One region of the Streptomyces sp. NPDC006372 genome, then DNA from elsewhere that is predicted to be linked to it. Evidence: riboswitches for the same ligand, from Rfam matches in the RefSeq annotation. Region 1 holds a riboswitch; the other holds the start of a gene.
What was found. Region 1 has a riboswitch for S-adenosylmethionine ahead of ABZ016_RS42055 (aminotransferase class V-fold PLP-dependent enzyme). Riboswitches for the same ligand answer to the same signal wherever they lie in the genome.
Positions count from the first base shown of each region.

Region 2: another riboswitch for S-adenosylmethionine. It lies ahead of thrC (threonine synthase); the one in region 1 lies ahead of ABZ016_RS42055 (aminotransferase class V-fold PLP-dependent enzyme).

Region 1 is NZ_JBEXQJ010000066.1:10,678-21,335, reverse strand. It holds gene ABZ016_RS42085 (hypothetical protein) at 1-366, opposite strand, end outside; gene ABZ016_RS42080 (heme-copper oxidase subunit III) at 511-1,131, shown strand; gene ABZ016_RS42075 (c-type cytochrome) at 1,209-2,021, shown strand; gene ABZ016_RS42070 (Rieske 2Fe-2S domain-containing protein) at 2,018-3,091, shown strand; gene ABZ016_RS42065 (cytochrome bc complex cytochrome b subunit) at 3,088-4,710, shown strand; gene trpD (anthranilate phosphoribosyltransferase) at 4,836-5,900, shown strand; SAM riboswitch class IV at 5,974-6,090, shown strand; gene ABZ016_RS42055 (aminotransferase class V-fold PLP-dependent enzyme) at 6,237-7,604, shown strand; gene ABZ016_RS42050 (Lrp/AsnC ligand binding domain-containing protein) at 7,624-7,905, opposite strand; gene ABZ016_RS42045 (rhomboid family intramembrane serine protease) at 7,902-8,654, opposite strand; gene ABZ016_RS42040 (hypothetical protein) at 8,814-9,053, shown strand; gene ABZ016_RS42035 (NYN domain-containing protein) at 9,090-10,439, shown strand.
Region 2 is NZ_JBEXQJ010000041.1:37,744-48,401, reverse strand. It holds gene otsB (trehalose-phosphatase) at 31-879, opposite strand; gene ABZ016_RS37305 (trehalose-6-phosphate synthase) at 894-2,282, opposite strand; gene ABZ016_RS37300 (glucosyl-3-phosphoglycerate synthase) at 2,356-3,300, opposite strand; SAM riboswitch class I at 3,458-3,614, shown strand; gene thrC (threonine synthase) at 3,633-4,919, shown strand; gene ABZ016_RS37290 (ubiquitin-like small modifier protein 1) at 5,005-5,280, shown strand; gene ABZ016_RS37285 (cold-shock protein) at 5,728-5,931, shown strand; gene groL (chaperonin GroEL) at 6,265-7,887, shown strand; gene ABZ016_RS37275 (NADH:flavin oxidoreductase) at 8,084-9,220, shown strand; gene ABZ016_RS37270 (carboxylesterase family protein) at 9,310-10,658, shown strand, end outside.

The sequences.
Region 1 (10,658 bases):
AGCCAGGGCGGCAGCAAACTCCACCGGCTCCACCGGCAACGTCACGGCCGACTCGGCCCGGCTCCACGTCGCCAGCCACGCATCCTGCGGCCGCCCGATCAGCAGCAACACCGGCGGGCACCGGAACACCTCGTCCTTGATCTGCCGGCAGACCCCCATGCCCCCCATGGGCACGGCCTCACCGTCCAGCACGCAGACGTCGATCCCACCCCGGTCCAGCTCCTTCAGCACCGCAGCCGGAGTCGCGCACTCCACGAACTCCACCACAGGAACGTCCGGCGCCGGCCGTCGGCCGGTCGCGAGCCGCACCTGCTCGCGGGTGTTGGAGTCGTCGCTGTAGACCAGCACCGTGGCGGTCGGCTGCATTGTTCCTCCGTGACGTCAGCGTCGTAAGGACAGGCCCGTGGGGCGGATGCTACTCCCTTGAACACCACGTCAACACCGGTACGACCGGCTCAGACACTCCGAACGGCACCCCCCGGAGTGAGGGCGGGATAAGCGACCGACATAATGTCGGTCGTGGCGACAGCAACGACAGTAGAAACCGGGCACGCGCACCCGTCGGTCAATCGGCCGAACCTCACCAGCGTCGGAACCATCATCTGGTTGAGTTCCGAGCTGATGTTCTTCGCGGCCCTCTTCGCGATGTACTTCACCCTGCGATCGGTGACGGGTCCCGATCACTGGAAGGAGATGGCTGCCCATCTCAACTTCCCGTTCTCGGCGACGAACACCACCATCCTGGTGCTCTCCTCGCTCACCTGCCAGCTCGGCGTCTTCGCCGCCGAGCGCGGTGACGTGAAGAAGCTGCGGATGTGGTTCATCGTCACGTTCGTGATGGGTGCGATCTTCATCGGCGGTCAGGTCTTCGAGTACACGGAGCTGGTCAAGGACGCGGGCCTGTCCCTGTCCTCCGACCCGTACGGCTCGGTGTTCTACCTGACCACCGGCTTCCACGGCCTGCACGTGACAGGCGGTCTCATCGCCTTCCTGCTGGTCCTCGGCCGGACCTACGCGGCCAGCAGGTTCACCCACGAGCAGGCGACGGCCGCCATCGTCGTGTCCTACTACTGGCACTTCGTCGATGTCGTCTGGATCGGCCTCTTCGCCACGATCTACATGATCAAGTAGTCGGGCCCGCACGCGCGCCCGACGTGGCACGCAACCCAGAAGCATCGACGCAGAAGATCCTGACACCGGGGTAATCCGTGAAAAAGCTCTCCGCACGACGACGCCACCCGTTGGCGGCGGTCGTCGTCCTACTCCTCGCGCTGCTCTTCAGCGGGGGGCTGTACGCCGTGTTCGCACCCACGAGCAAGGCTGAGGCCGACGAAACCGCCCAGTCCCTCACCATCGAGGAGGGCAAGAAGCTCTACTCGGTCGGCTGCGCCAGTTGCCACGGCACCGGCGGTCAGGGCACCTCCGACGGGCCGAGCCTGGTGGGTGTGGGCGCCGCGGCAGTCGACTTCCAGGTGGGCACGGGCCGTATGCCGGCCGCCACCTCCCAGGGCCCGCAGGTCCCGAAGAAGAAGAACATCTACAGCCAGGCCGAGATCGACCAGCTCGCGGCCTTCATCGCCTCGCTGGGCGCCGGTCCGGCCGTCCCGACGGAGCAGCAGTACGGCCCCGAGGGCGCCGACATCGCCAAGGGCGGTGAGCTGTTCCGCACCAACTGCGCGCAGTGCCACAACTTCACCGGCAAGGGCGGCGCGCTGACACACGGCAAGTACGCGCCGACCCTCGAGGGTGTCGACCCGAAGCACATCTACGAGGCCATGCAGACCGGCCCGCAGAACATGCCGTCCTTCCCCGACACCACGCTGTCGGAGAAGAACAAGAAGGACATCATCGCGTACCTGGACGCGGTCAACAGCAGCAAGTCCGAGAGCCCCGGCGGTCTCGAGCTCGGCGGCCTCGGGCCGGTCAGCGAGGGCCTGTTCGGCTGGATCTTCGGTCTCGGCGGGCTGATCGCCGTCGCCGTGTGGGTCGCCGCCCGGACCGCAAAGGCCAAGAAGTCATGAGTAGCCAAGACATTCCAGAAGAGAACCTGCCCGCCGATCAGTCCGCCGGACATGACGAGCACGGGCACGGCGCGGTGAGCCCCGCGGACGACAAGCACCCCTTCGCCGACCCGGGACTGCCTCCCCACGAGCACCGGGTCCAGGACATCGACGAGCGGGCCGCCAAGCGGTCCGAGCGCTCGGTCGCCCTGCTGTTCACGGTGTCGATGCTGGCCACCGTCGCCTTCATCGCCTCGTTCGTGGCGATCCCGGTCGACAAGTCGGTCTACATCTTCCCGCTCGGTCACATCAGCGCGCTGAACTTCGCGCTGGGTCTGACGCTCGGTATCGCGCTGTTCTGCATCGGCGCGGGCGCCGTCCACTGGGCCCGCACCCTGATGTCGGACGTGGAGATCGCCGACGAGCGGCACCCGATCGAGGCCGACCCCGAGACCCGCGAGAAGGTCTTCTCCGACTTCAAGCAGGGCGCCAAGGAGTCCGCGATCGGCCGCCGCAAGCTGATCCGCACCACCATGTTCGGCGCGCTCACGCTGGTGCCGCTCTCCGGCGTCGTGCTGCTGCGCGACCTCGGCCCGCTGCCCGAGGACAAGCTGCGCCACACGCTCTGGTCCAAGGGCAAGCTGCTCGTCAACATGAACACCAACGAGCCGCTGCGCCCGGCGGACGTCGCGGTCGGCTCGCTGACCTTCGCCAAGCCCGAGGGCCTGGAGGAGCACGACCACGACTTCCAGAACGAGATCGCCAAGGCCGCCCTGATGATCGTCCGGATCCAGCCGGAGAACATCAAGGACAAGCGCGAGCTCGAGTGGTCGCACCAGGGCATCGTCGCGTACTCGAAGATCTGCACCCACGTCGGCTGCCCGATCTCCCTGTACGAGCAGCAGACGCACCACGTGCTCTGCCCCTGCCACCAGTCCACCTTCGACCTCTCCGACGGTGCCCGAGTGATCTTCGGTCCCGCCGGTCACGCCCTGCCGCAGCTCCGCATCGGCGTGAACGAGGAGGGCTACCTCGAGGCGCTCAGCGACTTCGAAGAGCCCGTCGGCCCTGCTTTCTGGGAGCGCGGATGAGCACTGCACAGACACGCCGCAAGGCGCCCGCCGGAGAGCGGGTCGCCGACTGGGCCGACGGCCGCCTCGGGATCTACTCCCTGGCCAAGGCCAACATGCGCAAGATCTTCCCGGACCACTGGTCCTTCATGCTGGGTGAGATCTGCCTCTACAGCTTCATCATCATCATCCTGACGGGTGTGTACCTGACGCTGTTCTTCCACCCGTCGATGAACGAGGTGGAGTACCACGGCAGCTACGTCCCGCTCCAGGGGCAGCTGATGTCGGAGGCGTTCGCCTCCACCCTGGACATCAGCTTCGACGTCCGCGGCGGTCTGCTCATCCGGCAGATCCACCACTGGGCGGCGATCATCTTCCTCGCCGGCATGTTCGTGCACATGATGCGCGTGTTCTTCACCGGCGCGTTCCGCAAGCCGCGTGAGATCAACTGGCTGTTCGGCTTCCTGCTGTTCGTCCTGGGCATGTTCACCGGCTTCACCGGCTACTCGCTCCCGGACGACCTGCTCTCCGGCACCGGTGTCCGCTTCACGCAGGGCGCGATCCTGTCCGTGCCGATCGTCGGCACGTACATCTCGATGTTCCTGTTCGGCGGAGAGTTCCCGGGCACCGACTTCGTCGCCCGGTTCTACTCGATCCACATCCTGCTGCTGCCGGGCATCATGCTCGGGCTGGTGGTCGGCCACCTGATCCTGGTCTTCTACCACAAGCACACGCAGTTCGCGGGCCCCGGCCGGACCAACAAGAACGTCGTCGGCATGCCGCTGCTGCCGGTCTACATGGCCAAGGCCGGAGGCTTCTTCTTCCTGGTCTTCGGTTTCATCGCGGCCCTCGCCGGTCTCGCGACGATCAACCCGATCTGGGTCCTCGGCCCGTACCGGCCCGACCAGGTGTCGACCGGTGCCCAGCCCGACTGGTACATGGGCTTCGCCGAGGGTCTGATCCGCGCGATGCCGGGCTGGGAGATCAACCTCTGGGGTCACACACTCGTCCTGGGTGTGTTCATCCCGCTGGTGGTCTTCGGTCTCTTCCTCGGCATGATCGCCCTCTACCCGTTCATCGAGTCGTGGGTCACCGGGGACAAGCGCGAGCACCACATCCTGGACCGGCCGCGCAACGCCCCGACGCGCACGGGCTTCGGCGTCGCCTGGGTCACCGCCTACATCATCATGCTGATCGGCGGTGGCAACGACATCGTCGCCACGCACTTCCATCTGTCGATCAACTCGGTCACCTGGTTCGTCCGGATCGGGTTCTTCGCCGGACCGGTCGTCGCCTTCATCATCACCAAGCGCATCTGCCTCGGCCTGCAGCGCCGGGACAAGGAGAAGGTGCTGCACGGCCGCGAGTCGGGCATCATCAAGCGCCTGCCGCACGGTGAGTTCATCGAGGTGCACGAGCCGCTCAGCCAGGAGCAGATGTACACGCTCACCGCGCACGAGCAGTACCAGCCGGTCGAGATCGGCCCGACGGTCGACGAGAACGGTGTCGAGCGCAAGGTGAAGGGCTCCGAGAAGCTGCGCGCCAAGCTCAGCGAGTCCTACTACGGCGAGGGCGCCCAGATCCCCAAGCCCACCGCCGAGGAGTACCGGGAGATCACGAGCGGCCACGGCCACCACTGATCACTGCTTCGCCACGCCACAGAGGGGCCCCGTCCGGTGTTCGGACGGGGCCCTTCGTGGTGTCCCGGGCTGGATAGGGTGAGACCACAGCTTTTACGTGGCGTACGACGACCCAGGAGCGGCTTATGAGCGCTGTGACCCCCGCTGGAGGCGACACCGCGGCGGGCCGCACCTGGCCGGCCCTGCTGAACGGCCTGCTGGACCGCCGGGACCTGACCGCCGACGACACCGCCTGGGCGATGGACCTCATCATGCGCGGCGAGGCCACGGACGCGCAGATCGCCGGCTTCGTGGTGGCGCTGCGCGCCAAGGGCGAGACCGTCGAGGAGATCGCCGGATTCGTCCGGGCGATGTACGAGCACGCGAACGTGATCGAGGTGCCGGGTCCGGCCGTCGACATCGTCGGCACCGGCGGCGACGGAGCGAAGACCGTCAACATCTCCACGATGTCGGCGATCGTCATCGCCGGCACCGGCGCGAAGGTCGTCAAGCACGGCAACCGCGCAGCGTCGTCGGCGTCCGGCGCCTCGGACGTCCTGGAGAAGCTCGGCGTCAACCTGGAACTGCCGACACCGCGGGTGGCCGAGGTCGCCGAGGAGGCCGGGATCACGTTCTGCTTCGCGGCGAAGTTCCACCCGGCCATGCGGTACGTGGGCGCCGCCCGCGGCCAGTTGGGCATCCGGACGATCTTCAACGTCCTCGGTCCGCTGACCAACCCCGCGAAGGTGCGCGCCCAGGCCGTCGGCGTCGCGGACCCGCGCATGGCGCCGATCGTCGCGGGCGTCTTCGCCGAGCGCGGCCACTCGTCGCTGGTCTTCCGCGGCGACGACGGTCTCGACGAGCTCACCACCACGGCCACCTCCAGGGTGTGGATCGTCCGCGACGGCAAGGTGACCGAGGAGTCCTTCGACCCGCGCGACGTGGGCGTCGAACTGGTCCCCGTGGAGGCCCTGCGCGGCGCGGATGCCTCCTACAACGCGGAGGTCGCCCGCCGCCTGCTGGACGGCGAGACCGGCCCGGTGCGCGACGCGGTCCTGCTGAACTCGGCGGCGGCGCTGGTGGCGCTGAATCCGACGGAGGCACCGCTGGCCGAGCAGATCCGAGCCGGGATGGCGAAGGCCGCGGAGTCGATCGACTCCGGAGCGGCCAAGCGGACCCTGGAGCGCTGGGTGGCCGCGAGCAACGCGTAGCGGAACCGTACGGCGTCCCGCGATCCGGACTCGGGTTGCGGGGCGCCGATCTCTTCCCGTAGGTTCCTGACCAGGTCATGAGTGACAGTCATGAGGCCCCGGCCGACTGTCCGGCAACCCTCCGTCCGTGGCGGGGTGCCCCGGGTGAAGACCGGGCCGCAGGCAGCGAGGTCTGTGGCAAGCGCGTGACGAGGAGTTTCCCGTGAATCAGCGAATGCGATAGGGCCGCAGAGCCCCGCCTCCGCACCCCTTTCCTTTCACCCCCGCTGGTAGCCGTGCGCGCACCGCCGTACCGGCTCGCGGGCGGATTCCACCTGCCTTCACGGGAGTTCACCCATGTCCGTCTCCACCGTCGCCGCCGCCCAGTCCGTTTGTGCCCCGCTGCCCGTTCTGGGACGGGACGTCACCGTGCCGCTCGTCACCGGTGGCGAGGTCACCTACGCCGCGCTGGACTACGCCGCCAGCGCCCCGGCCCTCCAGCGGGTCTGGGACGACGTCGCCGCCTACGCGCCGTACTACGGCAGTGTCCACCGCGGTGCCGGGTACCTGTCCCAGCTGTCGACCGACCTCTTCGAGAACGCCCGCCGGACGGTCGCGGAGTTCCTCGGCTGCCGGGACGGCGACCAGGTCGTCTTCACCCGGTCCACCACCGACTCCCTCAACCTGCTCGCCGGCGCGCTCCCGGCCGGCTGCCAGGTCTTCGTCTTCGAGACCGAGCACCACGCCTCCCTGCTGCCCTGGCGGAACGCCCAGGTCACCTTCCTCGACGCCCCGCGCAGCCACCGCGAGGCCGTCGAGACCCTGGAGCGCGCTCTGGCCGACCGGGCCCCCTACGGACCGGCCCTCGTCTGCGTCACCGGCGCCTCGAACGTCACCGGCGAGCTGTGGCCCGTACGGGAGCTGGCGGCGGCCGCGCACGCCCACGGCGCGCGGATCGTGCTCGACGCCGCCCAGCTGGCCCCGCACCACCCGGTGTCCGTCGCCGACCTCGACGTGGACTGGGTCGCCTTCTCCGGGCACAAGCTGTACGCGCCCTTCGGCTCCGGCGTCCTGGCCGGGCGGGCCGACTGGCTGCGCGAGGCCGAGCCCTACCTGGCCGGCGGCGGCGCCAGCCGCAAGGTCACCCGGCGCACGGACGGGGGAGTGGACGTGGAGTGGCACGAGACCGCCGCCCGCCACGAAGCCGGGTCGCCGAACGTCATCGGTGCCTACTCCATCGCCTCCGCCTGCACGGCGCTCACCGAGGCCGGGTTCGACCAGCTGGTCGCGCGGGAGCGGTACCTGATCGAGAAGGTGCGGGCGGGCCTCGCCGAGGTGCCTGAGGTCCGGATCCTCTCCCTCTTCGGTGACGACGCCCCGCGCGTCGGTGTGCTCTCCTTCGTCGTCGAGGGCTGGAACAGCTCCCACTTCGCCGCCGCCCTCTCCGCCGAGTACGGCATCGGGGTGCGGGACGGGCTGTTCTGCGCCCATCCCCTGGTCCGGACGCTGCTGGGCAGCGACCCGCAGACCCAGGGCGAGTGCGGCGCACCGGAGGCGGCTCCCGGCGAGAGGTCCCTCAACGCCATCCGGGTGAGCTTCGGCGCGGGCACGCCCGACGAGCACGTCGAGCGGTTCACCGACGCCGTGCGGGAGCTGGTCCGAGACGGCGCACGGTGGAACTACCGTACGGAGGACGGCCGTTGCGTCCCGGACACGTCGGCCTGAACGGCGGGGCCCAGGGGTCCTAGTTGTCCAGCCCGATCGAGAACGCCGCCTCCAGGTCGTGCTGCGAGTAGGTGCGGAACGCCACGTGCGTGTCCGTGCCCTCGACGCCGGGGATCTTGCTGATCCGGCCGGGGATGACCTCCGCCAGGTCCTCGTGCTGCCGCACCCGGACCATCGCGATGAGGTCGTAGGTGCCGGTGACGGAGAAGACCTCGCTGACGCTGTCCAGCGCGGCGATCGACTCCGCGATCTCGGGGATCCGGTCCACGCTGGTCTTGATGAGGACGATCGCGGTGATCACGGTTTGTTCTCTCCCTCGGAGGCCGGAGCAGGGGCGGCCTTCACTCTAGTGGGGCTGGTCGGGCGGCCGTAGCGGACCGACGCCCAGCCGAAGCCCAGACCGAACCCGATCAGGTGGGCGAGGTAGGCCACCCCGGGGCCGTCCGGGGCCCGCCCCGCCGCCAGCCACTGCAGCGCCGCCCAGAAGGGCAGCACCACCCAGGCCGGGAAGCGCACCGGCAGGAAGAAGAGAAACGGCAGGAGACTGGTCACCCGGGCCCTGGGGAACAGGTACAGGAATGCACCGAGGACCGCCGAGATCGCCCCCGACGCCCCGACCAGGGACTGCTCGGAGTCCGCGTTGGCGACGGCGTAGCCCAGCAGGGCCAGGTAGCCGCAGCCGAGGTAGAACAGGACGAACTGCACCCGGCCCATCCGCTCCTCGGTCATCGCCCCGAAGACGTAGAGGAAGAGCATGTTGCCGAGCAGGTGGACCCAGCTGCCGTGGACGAAGAGCGCGGTCGCGGGGGTCAGGGCCGATCCGGCGGACCCCTCGAACAGTTCTGCGGGGATCACGCCCCAGCGCCGGAAACAGGCCCGCTGCGCGGCGAGCAGGTCGTCGCCGGTGCCGTAGACAGGATTGAGGCCCGCGGCGGGGCCGGCCAGGAAGACCACGCAGCACAGGGCGATCAGTGCGTACGTCACCGGCGCCGACGACCCGCTCACCGATCGGCCGGCCCGGACGAGCGACGCGCTCCACTTGCTGATCATGGATACAGAGCATGACGTAACCGGACGCACCAGCACAGACCGCCTCGCCGCCGTGGACGCGTGGGCGACGACGACCCACCAGGCCGTAGGGTTACGAGCCACACGCACCGGGGAAGCCGGTGGCGTCACGGACACTAGAAGGAAAGAGAACAGGTCACGATGACGGTTCCCCTGCCGACCGCCGAGACGCGGTGGCGCTGCACCCTCTGCGGCAACCTCACGCGGTTCGACGTGACCCGCTCGTCGAAGGTCGTCGAGTACGTCCACCTCGACCTGGCCGGAGAGCCGAAGGTCGAGGAGCGCGAGGTGCTCAGTGAGACCATCGAGTCGGTGCGCTGCCGCTGGTGCAACGCGGTGGACCAGGTGGAACTCGTGGACAGGCCGGGCGCCGGCTCCTGAGGGGAGCAGGCCCGCACAGGCATTGGGGTGTGACGGATGGTGGAGACCACGGGCGGGGGGCCGGGCGACGGCGCCGCCGAGGTGCTCGACCGTCCGCTGCCCGACGGCGTGCGCCGCCGGGTCGTGCAGATCGTCTCCGACGGCTTCGGCTCGCTGACGGTCGGAGAGCTGCCCGCGCAGCTCCGGCAGTACGCCCGGTTCGCGCCGAACCGGCGGGCCAAGTTCGCCGGCAATGCCATGGCCGCGGCGCTGGAGACCGACCCGCTGTTCCGGCAGCGCATCGGGGAGAAGCTCAGAGAGGCCCAGCCGGAAGTCGCCGGCGCTCTCGACTCAGGCTCCCCGCCCCCGGCCGCGGACCCGCTCGACGTGGCGGCCGCGGCCTACGTACTGCGGCCCCTCGGCTGGGTGAAGCTGGTGGCCGCCGCCGGCGAGGAGGCCCAGCGGGCCGACGCCGAGCGCGCCGACGAGGAGAGCCGGGCCGAGCTGGAGCGGCTGCGCGCCGAGCTGGAGCGGGCCCGCGAACAGACCAGGGCCGAGACCGAGCGGCTGCGCGCGGAGCTGGATTCGGCCAAGAAGGAGACCGAGGCGCTGCACCGCAAGCTCCGCGCCGCGGTCAGCGACGTCAAGCGCGGCGAGGCCGCCCTGCGCAAGGCGCACGGCGAGATCGAGGCCGCCCGCGCCGAAGCGCAGGCCCAGGTGTCCGCCGCCGAGAGCGAGACCCGGCGGCTCAAGGCCCGGCTGGGGGAGAGCGAGGCCGCCCTGGAGGCCGCGCGACGGGCGGCACGCGAGGGACGCAGCGTCGAGGACATGCGGGTACGGCTGCTGCTGGACACCCTGCTCGACGCGACCCAGGGGCTCCGGCGCGAACTGGCGTTGCCGCCGGTGTCGGTGCGGCCCGCCGAGACCGTGGACGCCGTCGAGCCGGGCCGGATGACGCCGAAGGACATCGCCGCCCGCGCGCTCTCGGAGAACGACCCGCAGGTCCTCGACCAGCTGCTGGCCCTGCCGCAGGCACACCTCGTCGTCGACGGTTACAACGTCACCAAAACGGGTTATCCGCAGATGCCACTGGAGAAGCAGCGGCTGCGGCTGCTCGGGCAGCTCTCGCAGCTGGCGGCGCAGAGCGGCGCCGAGGTGACGTGCGTCTTCGACGGGGCCGAACTGGCCGCACCGGTGCTGCTGGCACCGCCCCGCGGGGTACGGGTGCTGTTCTCGAAGCCGGGCGTCACCGCCGACGAGCTGATCCGCCAGCTGGTGCGCGCCGAACCCCCGGGCAGGCCCGTCATCGTGGCGTCGACGGACCGCGAGGTCGCCGACGGTGTGGCCAGGGCGGGTGCTCGCCCCGTGGCGTCGGCGATGCTCCTGAAGCGCCTTTCGCGAGCCTAGGGACCGTACGGGCGATGCGTAACCTCCGGGCGTGATGCCCCGATTGGCGAGACCTGTGGGCCACGTTGCGTCAAGTGGGTCTCACCGCCTGTGAGTCCAGGGGAAAAGTTCGCTCACCGTGACGCAATTTTTCATCTGAGGATTTGAACTGATCACAGGAAGGTCACTAGGGTCAGCCCCGCACCTCCTGCTCGGGTGATCGCTCATGGGGAGCGACGG
Region 2 (10,658 bases), on a different contig from region 1:
TGTCGCGCAGTTCCCCGCGCCCCCAGGCAACTAGCCGAGCCGGTCCGCCAGAGCTGCCAGCAGGTGTACGACACCCTCCGGGCCGTCCACCACCACGTCCGATCGCTCGCTGAGTTCGGTCACCTCGTCGCTGCCGCTGCAGACCAGCAGGCCCGGGGTGCCGTCCGAGCGGAGCTTGTCGACGGCGGCGTAGGCGGGCAGGTCGCCCAGGTCGTCGCCGGCGTAGAGGACGGACCCGGCGCCGATCTCCCGGGCGAACTCGGTGAGCGCGACGCCCTTGTCCATGCCGGGCGGGCGGAGTTCGAGGACCATGCGGCCGGGCTCGACGATCAGGCCGTGGCGGGCCGCCAGTCCGGCGAGCGGTTCGCGCAGGGAGTCCAGGGCGGCCTGCGGATCGGCGGCCCGGCGGGTGTGCACGGCCACCGCCCGGCCCTTCTCCTCGATCCAGGTCCCCTGCGACGCGCCGAGCCGTTCGAGGAGCTCGGGCAGCTCGGCACGGATCGCGGCCACGCCGGGGTGTGGTTCGGGGGCGCTGGTCTCGCCGCTGCGGGCGTCCCACCGCTCGGCGCCGTAGTGCCCCAGCACCACCAGGTGCTCAAGGCCCGGTACGTCCGCGAAGGCGCCGTTGCGCACGGCGACCTCGGCGGGCCGCCCGGTGATCACCGCCACGGCGGCGACCTTCGGCGCGAGCGCGGCCAGCGCGGACAGGGCCTCGGGGTGGGCCCGGGCCTTCTCGGGGTCGGCCACGATCGGCGCGAGCGTCCCGTCGAAGTCGAGCCCGATCAGAGCCTTGCCGGGATGCGTGAGGAGGGCGTCGAGGCCTTCGCGGCCGGGGCGGGTGGTGGGCTCCGGCAGCGCGGAGCCGGCGGAAGCGGCCATCGGTGATCAGCCCCTCAGTGCCTCAGTGCCTCGAGCTGGTCCAGGAACCACTGCGCGGGCGGCAGCGCGGTCGCCGACGCCGCCAGACGCTTGCTCCGCTCCGCGCGTTCCTCCGGGCGCATCGACAGCGCCTCGTGCAGGGCCGCCGCCGTGCCGGTGACGTCGTAGGGGTTCACCGTGATCGCGTCCTCGCCGAGTTCCTCATGCGCCCCGGCCTCCCGCGACAGCACCAGCGCGCAGCCGGCCTCGGAGAGCAGCGGAACCTCCTTGGCGACGAGGTTCATGCCGTCGCGGATGGGGTTGACGAGGGCCACGTCGGCCAGCCGGTACGCGGCCAGCGAGCGGGCGAAGTCGTCCTTGACGTGCAGGACGACCGGTGTCCAGCCCGGTGTCCCGTACTCGGCGTTGATCTCGTCCGCCACCCGCTGCACCTCGGCCGTGTAGTCCCGGTACACCGCGAGGTCCTGCCGCGACGGGTAGGCGAAGGCGACGTGCACCACGCGCTCGCGCCACTCGGCATGGGTCTCCAGGAGCCGCCGGTAGGCGAGCAGGCCGCGGACGATGTTCTTCGACAGCTCGGTGCGGTCGACGCGGACGATGGTGCGGCGGCCCTCGCCGATCTCCCGGCGCAGCGCCACGATCCGCTCCTCGACGTCCTGCCGGTGCGCCCGCTCCCGCAGGAAGTCCGCGTCGGCCCCCAGCCCGTGCACGCCGATCCGCGTGCCCCCGAGCCCGCCCGCGAACCGCTCGGCGCACTCCTCGAACGCGTCCGCCCAGCGCCGCGTGAGGAAGCCCAGCCGGTCCGCGCCCAGCATGCCGCGCAGCACCTGCCCGGCCACGTCGTCCGGCAGCATCCGGAAGTACTCGGGCGGCGCCCACGGCGTGTGCGAGAAGTGGCCGATACGCAGGTCGGGCCGTAGCTCGCGGAGCATGCCCGGGACCAGCGTCAGGTGGTAGTCCTGCACCACGACCGTCGCGCCCCGCGCCGCCTCCTCGGCCAGCGCCTCGGCGAACGCCCGGTTGTACGTCTCGTACGACGCCCACTGCCGCCGGAACTCCGCGTCGAAGACCGGCTCCAGCGGCGTCTGGTACAGCATGTGGTGCACGAACCACAGCACCGAGTTGGCGATGCCGTTGTAGGCGTCGGCGTGCACGTCGGCCGGGATGTCCAGCATCCGCACGCCGTCCTCGCCGACCCCTTGCCGGACCGCCTCGCGGTCACCGTCGGACAGCGCCGAGCACACCCACAGCGCATCCGCGTCCGAGCCGATCGCGGACAGCCCCGAGACCAGCCCGCCGCCGCCGCGCTTGGCGTTCAGCGAACCGTCCTCGCCGACCGTGTAGGAGACCGGGCCGCGGTTGGAGGCCACCAGTACCTGGGCAGCACCGTACGTTGAAGCCATACGCCTCAACCTAGCCCGGCCAGGAAACGCTCAAACGTACGGACCTGCCCCACCCGGCCGAAAACGACCCCGGTCAGGCCGCTCTCCGGGCCTGGTACTCGGCGATCTCCACCATCGGCGGACGCTCCTCGGTGTCCACGGAGTAGGTACGCGGCTCGAAGCCGTCCTCGCCCCGCTCGAACTGGGTCAGGGACGGCCGGACCAGATGCCCGCGGGCCAGCCGCAGCTGGGCCGTGCGGTAGATCGCGGCGGCCATCCGGCCCAGTGCCTGCCCGTCCTGGTGCCGGTGCCTGCGCACCCCGACGTCCACCTGGGCGAGCGAGTCGAGCCCCACCAGGTGCAGGGCGTCGACCAGCATGCCCAGCTCGACGCCGTACCCGACGGGGAACGGCAGCTGCTCCAGCAGCGAGCGGCGGGCCGCGTACTCGCCGCCCAGCGGCTGCACGAACCCGGCCAGCTGCGGCCAGTGCATGTTGAGCAGCGGCCTGGCCATCAGCTCCGTGACCCGGCCGCCCTGCCCGGCGGCGCCCCCCAGGGGGCGGTCGTACATGGCCTTCACCAGGTCGACGTCCGGGTCGGTGAGCAGCGGGCCCACGATCCCGGAGACGAACTCGGACGAGAAGTCCCTCAGGTCGGCGTCGACGAAGCAGACGACGTCCCCGCGGGTGGCGAGCAGCGAGCGCCACAGCACCTCGCCCTTGCCGGGCACGGCGGGCAGGCGTGGGAGTATCGCGTCCCGGTGCACCACCGTCGCGCCCGCGGCGGCGGCCACCTCCGACGTACGGTCGGTCGAGCCCGAGTCCACGACGACGAGCTCGTCGACGAGCGGGACCTGCCGCATCAGGTCGTGGCGGATGGCGGCGGCGATGTCGCCGACCGTCTCCTCCTCGTTGAGCGCGGGCAGCACGACGCTGACCGTCTGGCCCGTGCGCTGCTTGGCGGCCAGCATCTGGTGGAGCGGGCGATCGGCCGCGGACCAGGAACGGGTGCCCAGCCAGCGCTCGACTTCTTCCAGCACCGTGGCGGCTCCTTAAGCGTTTCTCTCGGCGGGACGGGCTGTGAGCCATCTCGCGGTTCGGACGACTATCTCAACTGTCCTGGTCGTCGGTTACAGTCTTGAACAACGCGGGTGACCAACGCATGTCCGGGGTCAACCGCTGTTTACAACCACATACAGCTCATCCAGAGGGGCAGAGGGAAACGGCCCGATGAAGCCCCGGCAACCCTCCAGTCGGTACTCGTAGGTCACTGTCGACCACCTGCGCGAGGCTCCCGGCTCGGGAAGGTGCCAAATCCGTCTCACGGCGAGATGCGTCGTGAGGAAGATGAGGAGAAAGGGCCTCGCCTCACATGGCTGCGCAGACTGTTGCAAGCACCACGAACTCCACCGTCGACCTCGGCCCCGCCGCCGCCCTGAGCTGCCGCGAGTGCGGCCACCGGGTGCCCCTCGGCCCGGTCTTCGCCTGCGAGGAGTGTTTCGGCCCGCTGGAGATCGCCTACGACTTCTCGGCCTACGACACCGAAGAGCTCCGCAAGCGCATCGAGGCGGGCCCCTCGAACATCTGGCGCTACGCCCCGCTGCTGCCGGTCCCGGCCGACGTGGCGGACAAGCCGAACATCAACCCGGGCTGGACCAAGCTCGTCAAGGCCGACAACCTGGCGCGCGAGCTGGGTGTCGACGCCGGCAAGCTCTTCGTCAAGGACGACTCCGGCAACCCGACGCACTCCTTCAAGGACCGCGTCGTCGCCCAGGCCCTGGAGGCCGCCCGCGCCTTCGGCTTCACCACGCTGTCCTGCTCCTCCACCGGCAACCTCGCCGGTGCGGTGGGCGCGGCGGCGGCCCGTGCCGGTTTCCGCTCCTGCGTGTTCATCCCGCACGACCTGGAGCAGGGCAAGGTCGTCATGGCCGCGGTCTACGGCGGCGAGCTCGTCGGCATCGAGGGCAACTACGACGACGTGAACCGCTTCTGCTCCGAGCTGATCGGCGACCCGGCCGGCGAGGGCTGGGGCTTCGTCAACGTCAACCTGCGCCCGTACTACGCGGAGGGGTCAAAGACTCTCGCGTACGAGATCTGCGAGCAGCTCGGCTGGCAGCTCCCGGACCAGCTGGTCGTGCCGATCGCCTCGGGCTCGCAGCTCACGAAGATCGACAAGGGCCTGCAGGAGCTGATCAAGCTCGGGCTGGTCGAGGACAAGCCGTACAAGATCTTCGGTGCCCAGGCCGAGGGGTGCTCGCCGGTGTCGACGGCGTACAAGGCCGGGCACGACGTCGTACGGCCGCAGAAGCCGGACACCATCGCCAAGTCGCTGGCGATCGGGAACCCGGCGGACGGGCCGTACGTGCTGGACATCGCGCGCCGTACGGGCGGGGCGGTGGAGGACGTCAACGACGAGCAGGTCGTGGACGCGATCAAGATCCTCGCGCGGACCGAGGGGATCTTCGCGGAGACGGCCGGGGGGGTGACCGTGGGGGTGGCGAAGAAGCTGCTCGAGAACGGGGTGCTCGACCCGTCGAAGTCGATCGTTGTGCTGAACACCGGGGACGGGCTGAAGACGCTGGACGCGGTGGCGGGCACTGGTCTGACTGCGACCATTCGGCCCAACCTGGACTCGTTCCGGGATGCCGGCCTCGCCTGATCGTTGTTCGCTGCGGGCCGGTGGGGGCTGGTCGCGCAGTTCCTCGCGCCCCTGAGGGCGATACCCAACCGGAGGTTTTGAAGTCATGAGCGTCACCGTTCGCATCCCCACCATCCTGCGTACCTACACCGGCGGTCAGGCCGAGGTGTCCGCCGACGGCGCGACCCTCGGGGAGGTCATCGCCGATCTGGAGAAGAACCACACCGGGATCGCCGCCCGTGTCCTGGACGACCAGGGCAAGCTGCGCCGGTTCGTCAACGTGTACGTGAACGACGACGACGTGCGGTTCGAGCAGGGGCTTGAGACGGCGACGCCGGACGGTGCCGGCGTGTCGATCATCCCGGCCGTCGCCGGTGGCTGAACCGGCCGACCGGCTTGATTGTTACCCGGAGTAACGCCGGTTACCGAGAGTTCATCGAATTGCCCCCTCCGTGAGAGAAGCGGAGGGGGCAATTCTGCGTGATTGAGCGCGGTACAGTTGGGGAACACGGTCCCGATCTCGTGATCGCGAGCCCTGAATTCCTGCCGCGCGCCCGACAAGATGTAGCCAAAGTGTGAGTGTCTTTCGCGGCTTTTGTTCCCTTTGTGTGGCCCGACTTGCCCTGAAGTCACACGAATTCTCCCCACATTCCGGATGCTGCGCGTCCAGAATTCTCGTCCGATTGACCTGTTGCAGACGGCAGTTGGACAGATACATTCAGCCGCGGTCGACGCGTTCCGGCGCACGCCCCCAACCGTGGGGGGTGAGGTCTGACCCGGGTCCGCGAAGTGCGGATCTGTGCAAGGGCCAGTAATAGGGGAGTTAGGCATGGCTCAGGGCACCGTCAAGTGGTTCAACGCGGAGAAGGGGTACGGCTTCATCGCGGTCGACGGTGGTGCGGATGTTTTCGTCCACTACAGCGCCATCCAGATGGACGGCTACCGCACCCTGGAAGAGGGCCAGCGGGTCGAGTTCGAGATCTCGCAGGGCCAGAAGGGTCCGCAGGCCGACATGGTTCGCGTAGCTGCCTGAACGCGCGTTCCACGACCAACCGCAAGCGACCGGTCTTCTCTGAAGGGCCCGCACCCCGAGGGTGCGGGCCCTTCGGCCTGCCCGGGGGGCCGGCCGGACGGTGTTCGCGGGTGGCTGAGCGCCCCGGCCGAACCCCGGGAGGCGCTTGCACTCGCCATGCCCGAGTGCTAATCATTGCGTTAGCACTCTGAAGGTGAGAGTGACAACGTAAGGACCGGGTCGGTGAGGCCCGCAGGCCGGGTGGGGAAGGAACCACCAGGCAAGCGAGCCGTCCGTCGCGGGCGCGGGCGCGGTCCGAAGTAATCACCCCCAGTCCTGGAGGGACCACTTCACATGGCCAAGATCATCGCGTTCGACGAGGAGGCGCGGCGCGGCCTCGAGCGCGGCATGAACCAGCTCGCGGACGCCGTCAAGGTGACGCTCGGCCCCAAGGGCCGCAACGTCGTCCTCGAGAAGAAGTGGGGCGCCCCCACGATCACCAACGATGGTGTCTCCATCGCCAAGGAGATCGAGCTCGAGGACCCGTACGAGAAGATCGGCGCCGAGCTGGTCAAGGAAGTCGCCAAGAAGACGGACGACGTCGCCGGTGACGGTACGACCACCGCGACCGTCCTCGCCCAGGCCCTGGTCAAGGAAGGCCTGCGCAACGTAGCCGCCGGCGCCAACCCGATGGCCCTGAAGCGCGGTATCGAGCGTGCCGTCGAGGCCGTCTCCGCCGCCCTGCTGGAGCAGGCGAAGGACGTCGAGACCAAGGAGCAGATCGCCTCCACGGCCTCCATCTCCGCCGCCGACACCCAGATCGGCGAGCTCATCGCCGAGGCCATGGACAAGGTCGGCAAGGAAGGCGTCATCACCGTCGAGGAGTCCCAGACCTTCGGTCTGGAGCTGGAGCTCACCGAGGGTATGCGCTTCGACAAGGGCTACATCTCGGCGTACTTCGCGACCGACATGGAGCGTATGGAGGCCGTCCTCGACGACCCGTACATCCTGATCGCGAACTCCAAGATCTCGAACGTCAAGGACCTGCTCCCGCTCCTGGAGAAGGTCATGCAGTCGGGCAAGCCGCTGCTGATCATCGCCGAGGACGTCGAGGGCGAGGCCCTGTCGACCCTGGTCGTCAACAAGATCCGTGGCACCTTCAAGTCCGTCGCCGTCAAGGCCCCGGGCTTCGGCGACCGCCGCAAGGCGATGCTCCAGGACATCGGCATCCTCACCGGCGGCGAGGTGATCTCCGAGGAGGTCGGCCTCAAGCTGGAGAACGCCACGCTCGACCTGCTGGGCAAGGCCCGCAAGGTCGTCATCACCAAGGACGAGACCACCATCGTCGATGGTGCCGGCTCCGCCGACCAGGTCGCCGGCCGGGTCAACCAGATCCGCGCCGAGATCGAGAACAGCGACTCGGACTACGACCGCGAGAAGCTGCAGGAGCGCCTGGCGAAGCTCGCCGGCGGTGTCGCGGTCATCAAGGCCGGTGCCGCCACCGAGGTGGAGCTCAAGGAGCGCAAGCACCGCATCGAGGACGCCGTGCGCAACGCCAAGGCGGCCGTCGAGGAGGGCATCGTCGCCGGTGGTGGCGTGGCCCTGCTGCAGGCCTCCCAGGTCTTCGAGAAGCTGGAGCTCGACGGTGACGAGGCGACCGGCGCCAACGCCGTGAAGCTCGCGCTGGAGGCCCCGCTGAAGCAGATCGCCGTCAACGGTGGTCTCGAGGGCGGCGTCGTCGTGGAGAAGGTCCGCAACCTCACCGTCGGCCACGGCCTGAACGCCGCGACCGGTGAGTACGTCGACATGATCGCCGAGGGCATCATCGACCCGGCGAAGGTGACGCGCTCTGCCCTGCAGAACGCCGCCTCCATCGCCGCGCTGTTCCTCACCACCGAGGCCGTCATCGCCGACAAGCCGGAGAAGGCCGCTGCCCCGGCCGGCGGCGGCATGCCGGGCGGTGACATGGACTTCTGATCGACCCCCTGGGGATTCCCCGGGTTGATCAACGGTCTCATCGAGGGCGGCACTCCCTGTTCCGACAGGGAGTGCCGCCCTCGGGCGTGTGCGGGATCACAGCGGGGGCGGGATGCCGTGGGCGGGGCCGGGCTGTTGGAATGTGCGTCCTATGCGTATGCACATACTGCCCGGTACCTTCTGAGGAGTTCCCCACGTGACCGTCCCCGCCACCGCCTCCGCCGCTTCCCGCGCCGCCGAAATCCTGTCCCGGCCCGTGTCGCTGGGCGGCCTGACCGTCCCGAACCGGATCGTGATGGCGCCGATGACGCGCATGTTCTCCCCGGGCGGCATCCCCGGCGAGGACGTGCTGTCGTACTACGCGCGCCGCGCCTCCGCCGGGGTCGGCCTGATCGTCACCGAGGGCACCTACGTCGGCCACGACTCGGCCGGCCAGAGCGACCGCGTACCCCGGTTCCACGGCGAGGAGCAGCTCGCGGGCTGGGCGAAGGTCGCCGAGGCGGTGCACTCCGCGGGCGGCACGATCGTGCCCCAGCTGTGGCACATCGGCATGGTCCGCAACCAGGGCGAGCCGCCCGTCGCCGACGCCCCCGCCGTCGGCCCCTCCGGTCTGCGCATCGGCGCCACGGAGCCCACCGGCAAGGCCATGACCCAAGCCGACCTCGACGCCGTGATCGGCGCGTTCGCCGAGGCCGCGGCCGCCGCCGAGCGCATCGGCTTCGACGGCGTGGAGATCCACGGCGCCCACGGCTACCTGCTCGACCAGTTCCTCTGGGAGGGCACCAACCGCCGCACCGACGCCTACGGCGGCGACCCGGTCGCCCGCACCAAGTTCTCGGCGGAGATCGTCGCGGCCGTCCGCGAGACCGTCTCGCCCGACTTCCCCGTCATCTTCCGCTACTCCCAGTGGAAGCAGGAGGCCTACGACGCCCGTCTCGCCGAGACCCCGGAGGAGCTGGAGGCCATCCTGACCCCGCTGGCCGCCGCCGGTGTCGACGCCTTCCACGCCTCCACCCGGCGCTACTGGGTCCCCGAGTTCGACGACTCCGACCTCAACCTGGCCGGATGGACCAAGAAGCTCACCGGCAAGCCCACCATCACCGTCGGCTCGGTCGGCCTCAACGGCGGCGACTTCCTCAAGTCCTTCCAGGGCCAGGGCGCCGAGGTCGGCGACCTCGACAACCTCCTCGACCGCTTCGAGCGCGACGAGTTCGACATGGTCGCCGTCGGCCGCGCCCTGCTCCAGGACCCGCTGTGGGCCCAGAAGGTGCTCGACGGCCGCTTCGGTGACCTGACGCCGTACGACGCGGCGGCGCTGAAGTCCCTCAGCTGACACCGGAATCGGTGACACCTGGATCTCCTTGCGTCAGTCAAGGACACTGACTGAGCGCCTGTTCACCGGCATGACGTGAGGAGATCCAGATGCCGACGACCGAGTCCCGCCCGCCGACCGGCGGTTCCCCCGAAGCGCCCGCGCCCGTGGTCCGGACGACCGCCGGTGCGGTCCGGGGCCGAAGGGAGGAGGGGCTCGCCGTCTTCCGTGGCATCCCGTTCGCCGCACCGCCGGTGGGCGAGGCCCGCTTCATGGCCCCGCGCCCCGCCCATGCCTGGGACGGCATACGGGACGCCCACGCCTTCGGCCCGCCGCCCCCGCAGGACCTCGGCAGCCTGGGCGGCCCGGGCCTGCTCGACGTCCCCGAGGGCGACGACTGGCTCACGGTCAACGTCTGGACCCCCGAGCCGGACCCGGCCGCCCGGCGCCCAGTGATGGTGTGGATCTACGGCGGCGCCTACAAACTCGGCCACTCCGGCAGCCCCGGCTACGACGCCCGGCACATCGCGGCCGACGGCGATGTCGTGGTCGTGTCCCTCAACTACCGCGTGGGCATGGAGGGGTTCGCGTTCATCGACGGCGCGCCCGCCAACCGCGGACTGCTCGACCAGGTCGCGGCACTGGAGTGGGTGCGCGACAACATCGAGGCGTTCGGCGGTGACCCCGGGCAGGTCACGGTCTTCGGCGAGTCCGCGGGTGCCGGTTCGGTCGCCTCACTGCTCGCCATGCCGCGCGTGGCGGGTCTGTTCCGGCGGGCGATCGCGCAGAGCGTGCCGGGGACGTTCTTCTCGGACGCGCTGGCCCGAGACATCGGCACGTCCCTCGCCGCCGAGGTGGGGCTGCGGCCCACGGTCGCCGACCTCTCGACCATCGCTCCGCGGCAACTGACCGCGGCGGGCGAGGCGTTGGGCCCGAAGATGCCCCAGTACATCGACCGCTGGGGCCAGGCGGCGCCGACGGTCACGTCGTTCTCTCCGGTGGTCGACGGCGAGGTGCTGCCGACCGCGCCGTGGCAGGCGCTGGCGGCCGGTTCGGCGAAGGACGTCGAGCTGCTCGTGGGCCACAACCGCGACGAGTACCGGCTCTTCATCGCCATGGCGGGCCGGCTGGGCCAGATCACGGAGGAACAGGCGACCGCAGCCCTCCGCCTCTTCGCCCCCGACGGTGGACAGGCGTACCGGGCCGCCTTCCCCGAGGCCTCCCCGAGCGAGCTCTACGAACGCGTGCAGACGGACTGGCTGTTCAACATGCCGTCGCTGCACCTGGCCGAGGCACAGCGGGCGGGCGGCGGACAGGCCCACGTCTACGAACTGACCTGGCCGGCCCCCGGGAACGGCGGCGCGCTGGGCGCCTGCCACGGTCTGGACATACCCCTGCTCTTCGGTACGTACGGGGCGGATCTGGGGGCGCTGCTGTTCGCGGGCGTCGAGCCGTCCGA